Regions from separate parts of the Ramlibacter sp. AN1133 genome, predicted to be linked through region 1. Evidence: predicted binding sites of a transcription regulator. Region 1 holds the regulator's gene; each other region holds the start of a gene.
The links. Region 1 encodes sigma-54, which starts transcription at its own class of promoters, with help from an activator protein. Its sites were predicted from a motif close to TGGCANGNAANCTGCTTT; they were not measured.
Positions count from the first base shown of each region.

Region 2: WG923_RS04185 (ammonium transporter) is a predicted target of sigma-54. The motif match lies at 2,200-2,217, and genes of this name have one in related genera.
Region 3: urtA (urea ABC transporter substrate-binding protein) is a predicted target of sigma-54. The motif match lies at 2,383-2,400, and genes of this name have one in related genera.
Region 4: nirB (nitrite reductase large subunit NirB) is a predicted target of sigma-54. The motif match lies at 2,046-2,063, and genes of this name have one in related genera.

Region 1 covers NZ_JBBKTQ010000037.1:23,534-27,739, forward strand. The annotation lists gene WG923_RS28690 (THUMP domain-containing class I SAM-dependent RNA methyltransferase) at 1-794, opposite strand, end outside; gene WG923_RS28695 (RNA polymerase factor sigma-54) at 791-2,374, opposite strand; gene lptB (LPS export ABC transporter ATP-binding protein) at 2,391-3,176, opposite strand; gene lptA (lipopolysaccharide transport periplasmic protein LptA) at 3,176-3,835, opposite strand; gene WG923_RS28710 (thiol:disulfide interchange protein DsbA/DsbL) at 3,944-4,206, opposite strand, start outside.
Region 2 covers NZ_JBBKTQ010000002.1:357,312-361,517, reverse strand. The annotation lists gene metX (homoserine O-succinyltransferase MetX) at 1-378, opposite strand, end outside; gene WG923_RS04195 (formate/nitrite transporter family protein) at 507-1,403, shown strand; gene WG923_RS04190 (TMEM165/GDT1 family protein) at 1,377-1,934, opposite strand; yybP-ykoY riboswitch at 2,024-2,167, opposite strand; gene WG923_RS04185 (ammonium transporter) at 2,288-3,490, shown strand; gene WG923_RS04180 (RNA recognition motif domain-containing protein) at 3,721-4,140, shown strand.
Region 3 covers NZ_JBBKTQ010000043.1:679-4,884, forward strand. The annotation lists gene urtB (urea ABC transporter permease subunit UrtB) at 1-960, opposite strand, end outside; gene urtA (urea ABC transporter substrate-binding protein) at 1,086-2,357, opposite strand; gene WG923_RS29705 (hemerythrin domain-containing protein) at 2,557-3,171, shown strand; gene WG923_RS29710 (LysR family transcriptional regulator) at 3,265-4,206, opposite strand, start outside.
Region 4 covers NZ_JBBKTQ010000023.1:7,773-11,978, reverse strand. The annotation lists gene nirB (nitrite reductase large subunit NirB) at 1-1,931, opposite strand, end outside; gene WG923_RS24040 (ANTAR domain-containing protein) at 2,117-3,385, shown strand; gene WG923_RS24035 (ABC transporter ATP-binding protein) at 3,554-4,206, opposite strand, start outside.

The sequences.
Region 1 (4,206 bases):
GCGCGCCGCGCGGCCTGCGCCTGCGCCTTCAGCGCGGCCCATTCGCCGGCGGCATGCGTGCGCAGCCGCTCGAAGCCGAAGCGCCGCAGCAGGCCGGGCGCGATATTGCAGGCGAGCTGCGCCGCCTCGATCACGATGGTGCCGCTGCCGCAGCAGGGGTCGTACAGCGGCACCGTCGCGTCCCAGCCGCTGGCGGCGAGCATCGCCGCCGCGAGGGTTTCCTTCAGCGGCGCCTCGCCCTTGTCCTCGCGCCAGCCGCGCTTGAACAGCGGCTCGCCGGAGGTGTCGATGTACAGCGTGAAGGCCTCGGCCGCGAGGTGGCCGAAGATGCGCACCGCCGGCCGCTGCGTGTCGACGTCGGGCCGCACGCCGCCGCGGTTGCGGAAGCGGTCGGCCACGGCGTCCTTGATGCGCAGCGCCGCGAAGTTCAGGCTCTTGAGCGGGCTGTGCTGCGAGGTCAGTTCGATCTTGAAGCTCTCGCGCGGGGTGAACCAGTCTTCCCAGGGGATGGCGGAAGCGGCCTCGTAGAGGTCCTGCTCGGCGCGGTAGGGCAGGTGGGCGAGCTGCACCAGCACGCGCTGGGTGAGGCGGCTGTGCAGGTTCAGGCGCATCACGTCGGGCCAGGCGGCGGTCACCTGGATGCCGCCGCGGGAGACGCGCAGGTCGGAGCGCCCCCACCCCTGCCCTCCCTCGGAGGGGGAGGGAGGAATGCCCAGGATGCGCGCCACTTCTTCGGCCAGCCAGGTTTCGACTCCGGCCGCGCAGGGCAGGAACAGCGAGAAGGTATCGGTCACAGGGCCTTGCGCAGGTTGGCGGGCGCGATGCGCAGCGCCTCGCGGTACTTGGCCACCGTGCGGCGGGCGCACTCGATGCCCTGCTCCTTGAGCATCTCGGAGATCTGGCTGTCCGACAGCGGCTTCTTCGTGCTCTCCGCCGCCACGAACTGCTTGATCAGCGCGCGCACCGCGGTGCTCGAGGCATTGCCGCCGGTCTCGGTGCCGAGCGCCGAGCCGAAGAAGTACTTCAGCTCGAAGGTGCCGAAGGGCGTGGACATGTACTTGGCCGTGGTCACGCGCGAGATGGTGGATTCGTGCAGGCCCAGTTCGTCCGCGATCTCGCGCAGCACCAGCGGCCGCATGGCGAGCTCGCCGTGGATGAAGAAATTGCGCTGGCGCTCCACGATGGCGGTGGACACGCGCAGGATCGTGTCGAAGCGCTGCTGGATGTTCTTGATGAACCAGCGCGCCTCCTGCAGCCGCTGCTGCAGCGCCTGGTGGCCCTCGCCCTTGTGCGCCTTGAGCGCGCCGGCATACACGTCGTGCACGCGCAGGCGCGGCATCACGTCGGGATTGAGCTGCACCCGGAAGTTGGCGCGCGAGCCCTTGCCGATCTGGGTGACGAGCACGTCCGGGATGACGATGTTGCGCTCGACGTCGATGAAGCGCCGGCCCGGCTTGGGCTCCAGCCGCGTGATGAGGCCGATGGCCGAACGCACGTTGGCTTCCGACTCGCCGCACATCTGCGCCAGCCGCTTGATGTCGCGCTTGGCCAGCAGGTCGATCGACTGCTGGCAGATCTTGATGGCGGCGGCGCAGGCCGCGATGTCGTCGTCTTCCTCGTTCTGCTGCATCGCCTTGAGCTGCAGCGTGAGGCATTCGGCGAGGTTGCGCGCACCCACGCCCGCCGGGTCGAGCGTCTGCAGCAGGCGCAGCGCCACCGTGAAGCGGTGCACCAGTTCTTCCTGCTGCTCCAGGTCGTCGGGCGCCAGCCCCGCGGCCAGTTCCTCCAGCGGCTCCTCGAGGTAGCCGTCGTCGTTGAGCGATTCGATCAGGAAGCGCAGCGCCATGCGGTCTTCCTCGCCCAGGCGCAGCGACAGCGCCTGCCGGTGCAGCCAGGACTGCAGCGATTCGACGCCGCGCGCCAGGTCGGTGGCGTCGACTTCGTCGTCCTCGCCGCCGTTGTTGCGCTTGGCCGCCGGCGCCTCGCCGCCCCATTCGCCGTCGTCCGGCACGGTTTCGGTGCTGCCGTCGCCTTCCCAGTTCGGCTCGCTTTCGGCGCCGGCGAACTCGGCGGCCTCCGGCTCCGCCTCCGAGGCGGTGGAAGTCGACGAAGTGGTCGCGATCTCCTGCGGCCCGACATTGCCCTCGAAGCCGGTCTCGGGTTCGTCCGCCGCCGGCCGCTGGTCGGCCGCGGCAATGCCGAAGTCCTCCGCGGCATCCTCGCCCTGCACGTCCAGGAAGGGGTTCTCGTCCAGCATCTGCTGGATTTCCTGCCCCAACTCCAGGGTGGACAGCTGCAGCAGCCGGATCGACTGCTGCAGCTGCGGTGTCAACGCCAGATGCTGGGAGACACGAAGTGCCAGTCCCTGCTTCATTTTTAGCCCCGCTCCCTCACATGCGGAAGTGTTCGCCCAGGTACACCCGGCGCACGTCCGCGTTGTTCACGATATCAGCCGGCGTGCCCTGGGCGAGCACCCGTCCCTCGCTGATGATGTAGGCGTGGTCGCAAATGCCCAGGGTTTCCCGCACGTTGTGGTCGGTGATCAGGACACCGATCCCGCGTGACTTCAGGAAACTGATGATGCGCTGGATCTCGATCACCGCGATCGGGTCGATCCCGGCGAAGGGTTCGTCCAGCAGGATGAACCTCGGTTGCGTCGCCAGCGCGCGCGCGATCTCGACCCGCCGCCGCTCGCCGCCCGACAGGGCCGGCGCCGGCGAGTCGCGCAGGTGGTCCACCCGCAGGTCCTGCAGCAGGCTTGTCAGGCGCCGCTCGATCTCCGCCGAGGGCAGCGCCTTGCCGTCCGGGCCGCGCTGCAGTTCCAGCACCGCGCGCACGTTTTCGGCGACGCTGAGCTTGCGGAAGATCGAGGCCTCCTGCGGCAGGTACGACAGGCCCAGGCGCGAGCGGCGGTGGATCGGCATGTGCTCCACCGACTTTCCGTCGATCGAGATCTCGCCGCCGTCGGCGCGCACCAACCCCACGATCATGTAGAAGGAGGTCGTCTTGCCGGCGCCGTTGGGCCCGAGCAGTCCGACCACCTCGCCGTTGTCGACCGCCAGCGAGACGTCCTGCACCACGGTGCGGCCGCCGTAGGACTTGCGCAGGTGGCGCACTTCCAGCCGGCTGGCGACCTCCACCGGCGCCTCGATCTCGACCGTCTCGGCGTCGCCCATCAACGGGTCTCCGGCGGCAGGGCCGTGGAAGAGCGCAGGCGCGCGGATGCGGCCGGCTGCGGCGCCGGCAACGTGGGCGTGGCCCGGGCGCCTCCAGCGGCCGGGCCCGAGGCCGCGGCCCGCGGCGCCAGCGTGGCGCGCACGCGGCCGCCCGGGTTGGACGGCGTCCCGCCTGCCGAGGCGCCGCCTTCCACCGTGAACTGGTCGTTGGTGTTGTCGTAGGTGATCACGGAGCCGCTGGTCTCGTCGTTGATGGTGGCGCCGCGCAGGCGCCGCATCTCGGCGCGGCCGATGAACTTCACCTTGTCGGCCTTGCCGTCGTATTCGATGGTCTCCGCCTCGCCCTCGATGTACTCGTCGACGCCGTCGCGCTTCTGCTTGAAGTAGGCCTGCTTGCCTGCCTCGGCCGTGACGGTGCCGAACTGGAAGCCCTCGGGGTCCTGCTTCACGACCATCTTGGCGCCGCGGATGATGATGGTGCCCTTGGTCACCACCACCTTGCCCGTGAAGATGCTCGTCTGCTGGAGGTCGTCGTAGCGCAGCGAATCCGCCTCGACGTTCATGGGCTTGTTGCGGTCCGCGCGCTCGGCACCGGCCGGCGCCATGCCGGCGAGGCCGAGGAGGAGTGCAAGCGTGAGGCTGGCGGTCTTGTTCTTCATAGAGGCACGAATCTTGCTGCGATTGTATCCATCCGAGACGAAAAAGCCCGCATGCGCGGGCTCTTTCGACGACCGGCAACACCCGCCGGGGCGGGCTGGCGTGTCTTTTTACTTGGACTTGCGGGCTTCGGCCACGAGATAGTCCACGACCTGCAGGACGCGGTCCATGTTGCCGGCCATGTCGCCGTCGGTGATGTAGCGGCCGGCCACGCCCATGGAGGGCACGCCCTGCACTTCGTACTGGTCCTGCAGCTGCTTGGCGCGGCGCGCCTTGGCCTGCACCGAGAAGGAGTTGTAGATCTCCTGGAACCTGGCGCGGTCGACGCCGTTCTTCTCGACGAAGGCCAGGATCAGGTCTTCCCGGTTGGTCG
Region 2 (4,206 bases), on a different contig from region 1:
CCAGTCCTCCACCGTCACCACGGGGAAGTCGGCGCCGTAGACCCGCCCCGTGTCGGGGTTCACGTGCATCGGGCCGGTGGAGCCGAAGCAGGAGCCGAGGTTGTTCACGCCGATCACGAAGAAGCGGTCGGTGTCCACGGGCTTGCCGGGGCCGATCATGGTGTCCCACCAGCCTTCCGATTTCTCCTGGCCCGCGTACACGCCCGCGACATGGTGCGAGGCATTGAGCGCGTGGCAGATCAGGACGGCGTTGCTGCGCTCGGCGTTGAGCGTGCCGTAGGTCTCGTAGGCGAGCGAGTAGCCGCGGATCGAGGCGCCGCTTTGCAGCGCAAGCGGCGCTTCGAACTGCATGGACTGGGGCGTGGCGATGAAGGACATTGCAAACGAAAAACCCGGCCCCGCTGAAGCGGGCCGGGTTCCGGCCTTCTTTAGCGGCATTTATTGAGCGCCCGCAAGCGAGGCAAATCGGCGCTTGCCTAGTATACGGTGCACGGGGAGGACGCGCGATGCCGACCGAACTGCATGGCTTCGACGCCTATGCGCCCGCCGAGATCGCCCGCCGGGTCGAGACGGTCGGCGTCGCCAAGGCGCGCATGGCGACGCTGCCGCTGCTGATGCTCGGCGTGCTGGCCGGCGCCTTCATCGGCCTGGGCTCGATGCTGTACGTGATCGTGCGCGCCGATGCCACCTTGGGCCTGGCCGCCTCGCAGGTCGTCGGCGGCCTCGTCTTCTCGCTCGGGCTGGTGCTCGTCACCGTCGCCGGCGCGGAACTGTTCACCGGCAACAACCTGCTGGCCATGGCCTGGGCCGACGGCCGCATCGGCACGCCCGAGGTGCTGCGCAACTGGGTGCTGGTGTGCTGCGCGAATTTCGTCGGCGCCGCGGGACTGGCGCTGGTGGTTTACGCGAGCGGGCACACGGCGATGGGCGCGGGCGCCATCGGCCGCACCGTCGTGCGCATTGCGCTGGCCAAGCAGCAACTGCCGGTGCACGAGGCCTTCCTGCGCGGCATGCTGTGCAACGTGCTGGTGTGCATGGCCGTGTGGATGGCGATGGCCGGCCGCAGCGTGGTCGACAAGACGGTGGCGGTGATCTTCCCGGTGATGGCCTTCGTGGCCGCGGGCTTCGAGCACAGCATCGCCAACATGTACCTGATGCCGCTGGCGATGCTGGTGCAGGAGACCGGGGCGGCGCCGGCGGTGACGTGGGCGGGGATGGTGGCGAACCTCGGCGTGGTGATCGCGGGGAACCTGGTGGGCGGGAGCGTGCTGGTGGGGCTCGTGTATCACGTCATCTATCGGCGCGCGGCGGAGGGGCAGGGCGCGGGGAGCGCCCCCACCCCGGCCCTCCCCCGCAGGGGGAGGGAGGAAGACGGGTCAGCGCAGGAGGGCCAGCACCCCTAGCACCAGGAACACGATCGCGCCGACCACGTGCACGGCGCGGATCGGGACCTTGCGGGTGATCGCGTCGCCGAACCACACCACCGGCGCGTTGGCGAGGATCATGCCCAGCGTGGTGCCGGCCACCACCGCGGCCCAGGCGTCGAAGCGAGCGGCCAGCATCACCGTGGCGACCTGCGTCTTGTCGCCCATCTCCGCCAGGAAGAAGGCGACGACGGTCGTCACGAACACGCCGTACTTCGGCGCGCTGTCGGCCGCGTCGTCGTCGAGCTTGTCGGGAATCAGCATCCAGAGCGCCATGGCGATGAAGGAGCCGCCCAGCACCCAGCGCAGCACGTCGGGGCCGAGCGCCGTCGTGACCCAGCTGCCCAGCGCGCCGGCCAGCGCATGGTTGACGATGGTGGCGACGAAGATGCCCAGCACGATGGGCCAGGGCTTGCGGAAGCGGGCGGCGAGGACGAGCGAGAGCAGCTGCGTCTTGTCGCCCATTTCAGCGAGCGCGACGATACCGGTGGAGACGAGGAAGGCTTCCATGCGAGAAGAGGCTCCGGCCGGCGAACACGCACCATTGACTGCGCGGCATCCCCGGCCAAAACGGAGGCTGCGCAGTCAAAGGTCTCGCCAAATGCGGGGTCCCCGGGAAAAGGCTTCAGCCCTTTTGCGGGGTGCCCTCTCGGATCGCGGGCGCCATGGAACGCGGGGTTCCAAGTCTGTTGACGCCAGCCCCTTTCGAGGATGAAGGGAGGCTACTCCCCAATGACTGGTGCGCATTGTACGTGCATCTGCTCATGCACGTGGATGGCTCAGTTATTGCTTTAGTTTGGTGCACAGGCCGAAGAACAGGCCAAAACGCACCACAACGAAGCATTTCATCCAAAGAGGAAACAATGGAAGCACTAAAACAGGGCTCGGACGTCCTGTTCATCCTGCTGGGCGCCATCCTGGTTCTCGCGATGCATTCGGGGTTCGCCTTCCTCGAGCTGGGCACCGTGCGCAAGAAGAACCAGGTCAATGCGCTGGTCAAGATCCTGGTCGACTTCTCCGTCTCGACGATCGCGTATTTCCTGGTGGGCTACGTCATCGCCTACGGCACCAGCTTCCTGGTCGGCGCCGACGAGCTGGTGGCCAGGAGCGGCTACGAGCTGGTGAAGTTCTTCTTCCTGCTCACCTTCGCCGCGGCCATCCCCGCGATCATCTCCGGCGGCATCGCCGAGCGCGCGCGCTTCGGCCCGCAGCTGATCGCCACCGCCGTGATCGTGGGCGTGATCTACCCGGTGTTCGAGGGCATCGCCTGGAACCAGCGCTTCGGCGTCCAGGGCTGGATCAAGTCGCTCACCGGGCAGGAATTCCACGACTTCGCCGGCTCGATCGTCGTGCACGCCGTGGGCGGCTGGCTGGCCCTGCCGGCGGTGATCCTGCTGGGCGCGCGCGCCAACCGCTACCGCAAGGACGGCGGGATCTCGGCGCATCCGCCCTCGAACATTCCCTTCCTGGCGCTCGGCGCCTGGGTGCTCACGGTGGGCTGGTTCGGCTTCAACGTCATGAGCGCGCAGACGATCGACAAGGTGTCCGGCCTGGTCGCCGTCAATTCGCTGCTGGCCATGGTGGGTGGCACGCTGGCCGCCCTGCTGCTGGGGCGCAACGACCCCGGCTTCGTGCACAACGGCCCGCTGGCGGGGCTGGTGGCCGTGTGCGCCGGCAGCGACGTGATGCATCCGCTCGGTGCGCTCGCGGTCGGCGGCATCGCGGGCGCCATCTTCGTCGGCATGTTCACGCTGACCCAGAACCGCTGGAAGATCGACGACGTGCTCGGTGTGTGGCCGCTGCACGGCCTGTGCGGGCTGTGGGGCGGCATCGCCTGCGGCATCTTCGGCACCAAGGCCTTTGCCGGGCTCGGCGGCGTGAACCTGGGAGCGCAGTTGATCGGCAGCCTCATCGGCGTGGCGTGGGCGCTGGTCGCCAGCTTCGTCCTGTACGGCCTCCTCAAGGCCGTGATGGGCCTGCGGCTGTCGCCCGAAGAGGAATTCCAGGGCGCCGACCTCGCGATCCACAAGATCGGCTCGACGCCCGAGCGCGAGCCGAACTGGTGACGCTGGGGGGGGAAAGGGTGCCTCAGGTGTCGCGCGGGCGCCGCAGGTGACACGGCGGCGGGGCTTCCGGGGCATCCCCGAAGCACACAAAGCCAAACCCAGCGCATAATGGCCGCCGTGCGTCCGCGAATGGGCGCACGAGTATGCGGTGTTTGTCGGTCTCGCGTGGTTGTTGATTGCGTTTGCGGACTCCATCGCTTTGCAGCGTTTCTTTTCTCAGGAGTCCTTGAATGGGCAACAAGCTTTACGTGGGGAACCTCCCCTATTCCTACCGCGATGACGACCTCCAGCAGGCCTTCAGCCAGTACGGCGCGGTCTCCAGCGCCAAGGTCATGATGGAGCGCGACACCGGCCGTTCCAAGGGCTTCGGCTTTGTCGAAATGGGCAGCGCCGCCGAGGCGCAAGCCGCGATCCAGGGCATGAACGGCCAGCAGATCGGCGGCCGTGGCCTCGTGGTGAACGAAGCCCGTCCGATGGAGCCCCGCTCCGGTGGCGGCGGCGGCGGTTTCGGCGGCGGTGGCCGTTCGGGCGGCGGTGGCGGCGGCTTCGGTGGTGGCGGCGGCGGTGGCGGCTTCGGCGGCGGTCGCCGTGAAGGCGGCGGCGGTGGTGGCGGCTACGGCGGCGGCGGCGGTGGCCGCGACCGTTACTGAACGCACGGACGCGAGTCCTCGCAATCCAACAAAGGGCCTACGGGCCCTTTTTGCATGGTGGCGCGC
Region 3 (4,206 bases), on a different contig from region 1:
CCGGCCGTAGAGGAAGCGGATCACGCCGCGTTCCAGGATCGCGCCCATCAGCGCCGAGGCGCCGAAGGCCACCGGCAGCGCGGCGAGCAGGTACCAGTCGAAGGCGCCGGGCAGGTACTTCTGGAACAGGCCCTGCACGACGTAGGTGGCGTAGGCGCCGATCATCATCAGCTCGCCGTGCGCCATGTTGATCACGCCCATCAGGCCGTAGGTGATCGCCAGGCCCAGGGCGACCAGCAGCAGGATGGAGCCCAGGCTGATGCCGGAGAACACGGCCGCGGCCCGCTCGCTCCACACCAGCGAGGCGTCGAGGCTGCGCACGGAGGCCTGCAGCGCCGCCTTCACCCGCGGGTCGGCCTCGGATTGCAGCCGCTGCAGCAGCAGGCCGCGCGTGGCGGCGGTGCGGCTGGCGGCGAGCTGCTGCGCCGCTTCGACGCGGCGGGCCGGATCGCTGCTGGAAAGGAGCGTGGCCGCGCGCACCAGCGCGAGCTGGTCGCGGATCGCCGCGTTCGTTTCGGCGGCGAAGGCCTTCTCGATCAGCGGCAGCCGCGATTCGTCGGGATCCTTCTGCAGTTCGGCGACGGCGGCGGCGCGCAGCTTGTCGTCCTTCGAGAACAGCTTGAGCGCGGCCAGCGCGGTATCGAGCTCGCCGCGCATGCGGTTGTTGTTGATGACGTCCTCGGCATCGGCGGGCAGCGCCAGCGCCGCGCCGGTGACGGGATCGGTGGCCTTGTCGTCGCGCACGACGAACACGGCGCCGCCGGCGGTCTTCACCGCGTCGTCGGCCAGCGCCTGGAGGAAGGCGGCCGTCTTCTCGTCGGCCGCGGCTACGGCCTTGTTCAGCGCCTCGATGCGCGCGTCGGATTCGCCGATGGCCAGCGCCTTGGCCTCATCGGCCGTCAGGGCGTGGCCGGCCGTGGATGCGAGCAGCGCGCACGCGAGGAGGATTCTATGAAGCATGGGGCAACGTGGTGACGCTTGCAGGCTCCCTCCCCCGCGTGCGGGAGAGGGCTGGGGCGAGGGTGGCGGGGCGCGCGCCCCTCACCCCAACCCTCTCCCCGAGGGGAGAGGGAGGAAGTCCGCCGTCAGAGTTTCGACTTGCCGTCCGGCTCGTCCTTCTTCTTGTCGTTGCCTTCGATGAAGGGAGACCACGGCTTGGCCTTGACCGGGCCGGGCGTCTTCCACACCACGTTGAACTGGCCGTCGGACTTCACTTCGCCGATGAACACCGGCTTGTGCAGGTGGTGGTTCTTCTCGTCCATCTTGGCCGTGAAGCCCGAGGGCGCCTTGAAGGTCTGGCCGCCCATCGCCGCGATCACCTTGTCGACGTCGGTGGACTTGGCCTTCTCCACCGCCTGCTTCCACATGTACACGCCGATGTAGGTCGCCTCCATCGGGTCGTTGGTCAGCGGCTTGTCCTTGTGGCCGGGGATGTTCTTCGCCTTGGCGTAGTCGCCCCACTTCCTGGTGAACTCCGTGTTGGTCGGGTTCTTCACGGACATGAAGTAGTTCCAGGCGGCCAGGTGCCCCACCAGCGGCTTGGCGTCGACGCCGCGCAGTTCCTCCTCGCCCACCGAGAAGGCCACCACCGGCACGTCCTTGGCCTTCAGGCCGGCGTTGCCCAGTTCCTTGTAGAAGGGCACGTTGGAGTCGCCGTTGATCGTGGAGATCACCGCCGTCTTCTTGCCTTCGCCGGCGAACTTCTTGACCTTCTGGATGATGGTCTGGTAGTCGCTGTGGCCGAAGGGCGTGTACTCCTCCATGATGTCTGCCTCGGCGACCCCCTTGGACTTCAGGAACGAGCGCAGGATCTTGTTGGTGGTGCGCGGATAAACGTAGTCGGTGCCGAGCAGCACGAAGCGCTTGGCGCCGCCGCCTTCCTTGCTCATGAGGTACTCGACGGCCGGGATCGCCTGCTGGTTCGGCGCCGCGCCCGTGTAGAACACGTTCTTCGACAGCTCCTCGCCCTCGTACTGCACGGGATAGAACAGCAGGCCGTTCAGTTCCTCGACCACCGGCAGCACCGACTTGCGGCTCACCGAGGTCCAGCAGCCGAAGATCACGGCCACCTTGTCCTGCGTCAGCAGCTGCTTGGTCTTCTCGGCGAACAGCGGCCAGTTGGAGGCCGGGTCCACCACCACCGGCTCCAGCTTCCTGCCCAGCACACCGCCCTTGGCGTTGATCTCCTCGATCGCCATCAGGGCCGTGTCCTTCAGCACGGTTTCCGAGATGGCCATGGTGCCGGACAGGCTGTGCAGGATGCCGACCTTGATGGTATCGGCGGCGAAGGCGGGCGCGCCGGCGGCGGCCAGGGCCACGGCGGCGGTGAGGGCTTGCAGGGTGAAGCGACGTTGCATGGGTGAACTCCGGGACGTTGTTGGGAAAGCGGAGTCCATGCTAGGGAGCGCCCTCCGGAAGGTCTGTACGACACATGGCGTACGGCCGGGGCAGGCTCTGCGCTTCACCGCGCCGACACGCGTCCCCGCTGCCGTCCGACAGCGGCGGGCGCGCCGCCACGGCTCAATCAGGGCAACGCCGCCAACCCGAGCTCCCACCATGGCTTCCCTGCTGTCCCAGCTTTCCCCCAGCATCACGAACATGATCCGGCTGGACCACACGCACGTGCTGACCGCCTTCCACCAGTACGAGATCGGCTCCTCGGAGCGGCAGAAGCGCGGCCTGGCCGACAACGTGTGCCTGGCCATCGAGATCCACGCGCAGCTGGAGGAGGAGATCTTCTATCCGGCCATGCGCCTGGTGTTCGACAGCGAGGTCCTGCGCAAGAGCACGCCCGAGCACGACGAGATGCGCGGCCTGATCTCGCGCCTGCGCAACATGCCGGTCAACGACCCGGCGTTCGACGACACCTTCTTCGGGCTGATGCGGCATGTGATGCACCACGTGGCCGACGAGGAAACGCTGCTGCTGCCGGCGGCGGAGCGGCTGATCCCCGACCAGCTGTCCGAGCTGGGCGCGCGCATGACCAAGCGCCGGCTGGAGCTGGCCGCGCCGCGCACGCCGGAGATGGCCAGCAGCATGGCCCGCTCGATGCACGCAGGCTCGATCGTCGGCATGGGCAGCATGGTGCTGGCGGGGGCGTACCTGCTCACGCGCGGCAAGTACGCCGACCGGCTGGCGGCGGCGCGGGCACGGTTCTCGCGGGCGGTTTGATCGGCCTTCCGTAGGCTGGCGGTGGAGCGATAGCGAAACCCCAGCGCTTGCACACAGCGCTGCGGTTCGCGCGCTCCGCGGCTCACCGCCAGCCTACAGCGCCGCCGGCGGACCCGCGTTCACCCGCGCCCGCAACACCTCCAGGAACCCCAGCGCCGCCGGCGACAGCTCCCGCTGCCGGCGCATCACCAGGTGGATCGGCGGCACCTGCAGGGGCAGTTCCACCGGCACCACCTGCAGCACCCCCAGCCGCGCGTAGTGCGCCGCCAGCGACGCCGGCATGATCGCCAGCATGTCGCTCGCCTCCAGCAGCACCGTGGTCGCCACGGTGGACGCCGTCTCGGTGATGTCCAGGCGCACGTGCAGCCCCGCCTCGGCCAGCGCAGCTTCGAAACGGTTGCGCTGCGGGGCGCCCGGCGGCTGCAGCACCCAGGGCCAGCGCACCAGGTCCGCGAGCGCCGGCTCGCCCTGCTGCTGCAGCAGCGGATGGCCCGAGCGCGCCACCACCACCTGGTTTTCCGCCAGCAGCTGCTCGATCTCCAGTTCGTCGTCGTAGTGCCGCTCGGTGGGCCGGCCCAGCACCAGGTCGACCTCGCCGCGCTCCAGCAGGCCGAGCATCACGTCGCTGGTCTCCACCAGCACCGACACCGCGACGCGCGGATGCCGCGCCTTGTATTCCGCCAGCACCGGCCCCAGCAGCTGCGGCAGCGCGCCGGGCACGCTGCCCAGGCGCAGCCGGCCGCGCAGGCCGGACTGCAGCGCCGCCATCTGCTCGCGCGCGAAGCGGAAGTCCACCAGCGACTGGCGCGCGAAGCGCACCAGGATCTCGCCGCTGGGCGTGGGCTCCATGCCACGGGCCAGCCGGGTGAAGAGCGGCACGCCCACGGTGTCCTCGGCCTGCTGCAGCAGCCGCGTGGCCGCCGGCTGGCTCATGCCGAGGGCGGTCGCGGCGCGTCCCAGGTTGTGTTCGCGCCCGAGCGCCTCCAGCAGCAGCAATTGCCGGGTGCGCAGCCGCATCAGCAGGGCGGCGTCCGT
Region 4 (4,206 bases), on a different contig from region 1:
CCGACGCAGGTCTTGACCGTGCGCAGCGCCTTCGCGTACGCATGGCCCGAAGGCATGCCGAGGTCTTGCCAGACATTGCGCAGGTCCTCCTTCTTCACGCCCAGCAGGTCGATGCGCTGGCCGCCGGTGACCTTCACCGTCGGGATCTGGTACTTGTCCACCACGTCCGCGATGCGGCGCAGCTCGGAAGCGGTGGTCTCGCCGCCCCACATGCGCGGAATCACCGAGTAGGTGCCGTCCTTCTGGATGTTCGCGTGGCTGCGCTCGTTGATGTAGCGCGACTGCGGATCGTCCTTCGCCTCCTTGGGCCAGGTGGAGATCAGGTAGTAGTTCAGCGCCGGGCGGCAGGAGGAGCAGCCGTTCGGCGTGCGCCACTCCATGAACTTCATCGTGTCGGCGATCGTCACCAGCCTGTTGTTGCGGATGGCGTCACGCACTTCCTGGTGGCTGTGGTCGGTGCAGCCGCACATCGCCTTCTTCTTGGGCGCCGCGGAGTAGTCGCCGCCGGCGGTGAACATGATGATCTGTTCGACCAGGCCGGTGCAGGAGCCGCAGGAGGCGCTGGCCTTGGTGTGCTTGCGCACCTCGTCCAGCGTGAACAGGCCCTTTTCCTTGATGGACTTGCAGATCGTGCCCTTGGTCACGCCGTTGCAGCCGCAGACCTCGTCGCCGTCGGACATGCAGGCGGCCTTGTTCTGGCCCTGGTGGCCGGCGTCGCCGAGGTTCGATTCGCCGAACATCAGCTTGTCGCGGATGTCGGCGATCTTGCGGCCCTCGCGCAGCAGCTTGAAGTAGTAGCTGCCGTCCACCGTGTCGCCGTAGAGGCAGGCGCCCACCAGCTTGTCGTCCCGGATCACCAGCTTCTTGTAGACGCCGCCGGTGGGATCGCTCATCACGATCTCCTCGGTGCCCTCGCCGCCCATGAAGTCGCCGGCGGAGAACAGGTCGATGCCCGTGACCTTCAGCTTGGTGGAGGTGAGCGAGCCGGTGTAGCGGCCGATGCCGAACTGCGCCAGGTGGTTGGCCGCGACCTTGGCCTGCTCGAACAGGGGCGCCACCAGGCCGTAGGCGATGCCGCGGTGCGCCGCGCATTCGCCCACCGAGTACACGCGCGCATCCGTCACGGTCTGCATCGTGTCGTGCACGACGATGCCGCGGTTGCAGTGGATGCCGGCCTTCTCGGCCAGCTCGGTGTTGGGGCGGATCCCCACCGCCATCACGACCAGGTCGGCGTCGGCCTGCGAGCCGTCCTTGAACCTGATGGCGGTCACGCGGCCGTCCTCGCCGCCCACCAGTTCCTGGGTGTGGGCGCCGATCAGGAACTTCAGGCCGCGTCCCTCCAGCGACTTCTGCAGCAGCTTGCCGGCGACGTCATCGAGCTGGCGCTCCATCAGCCAGGGCATCACGTGGACCACGCTCACGTCCATGCCGCGCTTCATCAGGCCGTTGGCCGCTTCCAGGCCCAGCAGGCCGCCGCCGATGACGACCGCCTTCCTGTACTTGCGCGCCGCCTCGATCATGGCGTTGGTGTCGGCGATGTCGCGGTAGGCGATCACGCCTTCGAGGTCCTTGCCCGGCACGGGCAGGATGAAGGGATTGGAGCCGGTGCACAGCAGCAGCCGGTCGTATTCCTCCTCGGTGCCGTCCTCGGCGCGCACGATGCGCTTGACGCGGTCGATCTGCACCACCTTCTTGCCGGCGTGCAGGCGGATGCGGTTCTGCCCGTACCACTCCCAGGAGTTCAGGACGATCTCGTCCAGCGTCTGCTCGCCCGCCAGCACGGGCGACAGCAGGATGCGGTTGTAGTTGGGGTGCGGCTCGGCGCCGAAGACAGCGATGTCGTACAGCTCGGGGGCGATCTTGAGCAGTTCCTCGATCGTGCGCACGCCGGCCATGCCGTTGCCGATCATCACGAGCTTCATCTTCTTCATGCGTGGTGACTCCTGGGATCTGTGTTCCGGGTACAGGTCAGCACACCACGTTGTGCGCGCGGCCGGCGGTACGGTGCACGGCCCGGGTGCAGCGTCGCACCCGATATCGTGTTCATTGCAGGGACCGTGCCAGCCGATGCCGGCCGCGCTTGCACTATGCTTGCAGCGACTCCCGAGACCCTGCAGTGACTTCCGTCCTCCTCCTGACCACGCCCGATCCTGGTGCGCCCACGCTCTCAGCCGACTTCACCGCGGCCGGTTTCCAGGTGCGCGGCGAGGGCGATTGCGCCCACCTGGTGCGCGAAACGCTGCGCGCCGCGCCCGACGTGCTGGTGTGCTGGATGACGCGCCCCACTTCGGAACTGCTGCAGGCTGTCGCGACGCTGCAGGCCCAGCAGGCGACGCCCGTGCTGTGCTTCACGCAGGACGGCGGCGTCGAATGGATGCAGCGCGCACTGGAAGCGGGCGTGCACGCCTGGGTGGTGCAGGGCTACGCCCCGGCGCGCCTGCGCGCCCTGGTGCACCTGGCGCTTGCGCGCGAGGCGCACGAACGCCGCCTGCGCACGCAGGTCGCGGAGCTGTCCGAGAAGCTCGACGAGCGCAAGTGGATCGACAAGGCCAAGGGCATCCTGATGCGGGCGCAGCACGTGAGCGAGGAAGAGGCCTTCCAGTTGCTGCGCACCGCGTCCATGCAGGGCAACCAGCGGGTCGGGCAGGTGTCGCGCCAGGTGATCGAGTCGTCCCGCGTCGCGCAGGCGATCAACCGGGCGGGGCAGCAGCGCATGCTGTCGCAGCGGCTGGTGAAGCTGTACGCGCTCGCCTGCAGCCGCACGGAGGGCGCCGCCGCGGGCGCGCTGATGCGCGAGTCCATCCAGCGCGTGGAGGACAACCTGGCTGCGCTCCAGTCCGACCTGTCGGCAGCTACCTATGGCGACCTGATCGCCGCCGCGCGGGAAGGCTGGCGCGCCCTGCGCGCATCGCTCGAAGCGACGCCGCGCGCCGCCGAACTGCCGCGGCTGGACGAACAGGCCGAGACCGTGCTGGCCCAGGCGAACGCGCTGGTGGCGGCGCTGGAGTCGTCCGGCGTGGCCACGACGGTGCAGGTGATCAACCTGGCGGGCGGCCTGCGCTGGCGCTCGCAGCGGATGGCGAAGCTCGCGCTGCTGCAGGCGCTGGCGAGCGACAAGGCGGCGCTGGAGCCGGCGATGGCGCAGACCGCCGCGGACATCGAGCAGGGGCTGGCCACGCTGGCACAGGCCCCGCTGTCGACGCCGCTGATCCGGTCGATGCTGGAACACGGGGAGACGGCGTGGAAGGAATTGCGCGCCGCCGTGCCCGGGGCCGACAAGCCCGCGGGGCGGATGAAGGTGGCGGCGGCGAGCGAGGAACTGTTCGAGTTGTTCGACCAGCTGACGGAGGCGTACCAGCACAGCATCCAGGTGCTGATGGGGTGAGGTTCGGGAAGACGGACTTCCGGACGCAGAGGACGCAAAGGGTACGCAGAGGACGCAAAAAAGACAAAGAAAACTTTAAAAGGTTTTCTTTTGCGTCCTCTGCGTACCCTTCGCGTCCTCTGCGTCCGGCTGTCAGGTTTTGCTATCCCTGACGACCCGCTGCGGGGATCAAGCGGCGGCCTTTTCCTTTTTCGAGAAGGCGCCCGCCGCGCGTGCCGCGATGGGCTCCACCTTGCGCTGCTTCTCGTACAGGAAGGACAGGATCTCCTGCCGGCAGTGGTTGTAGACCTTGTCCTCCGCCAGCGCGATGCGGTTGCGCGGACGCTGAAGCGGCACGTCCATGACCTGGCCGATGGTGGCCGACGGGCCGTTGGTCATCATCACCACGCGATCGGACATCAGCACCGCCTCGTCGACGTCGTGCGTGATCATCATGACCGTGTTGCCCAGCTCCGACTGGATGCGGATCACCTCGTCCTGCAGGTGCGCCCGGGTGAGCGCATCGAGCGCGCCGAACGGTTCGTCCAGCAGCAATACCTTGGGCTCCATCGCCAGCGCGCGGGCGATGCCCACCCGCTGCTTCATGCCGCCGGAGATCTGCGAAGGCAGCCGGTCCAGCGCGTGCGACATGTTCACCATCGCCAGGTTGTGCAGGATCCACTCCTTGCGTTCGGCCGCCGAGCGCGTGTCGCGGAAGATCTTGCCGACCGCGATCTCCACGTTCTGGTAGACCGTGAGCCAGGGCAGCAGCGAGTGGTTCTGGAACACCACGGCGCGGTCCGGCCCCGGCGCGTTGACCTCGCGGTTGTCCAGCAGCACGC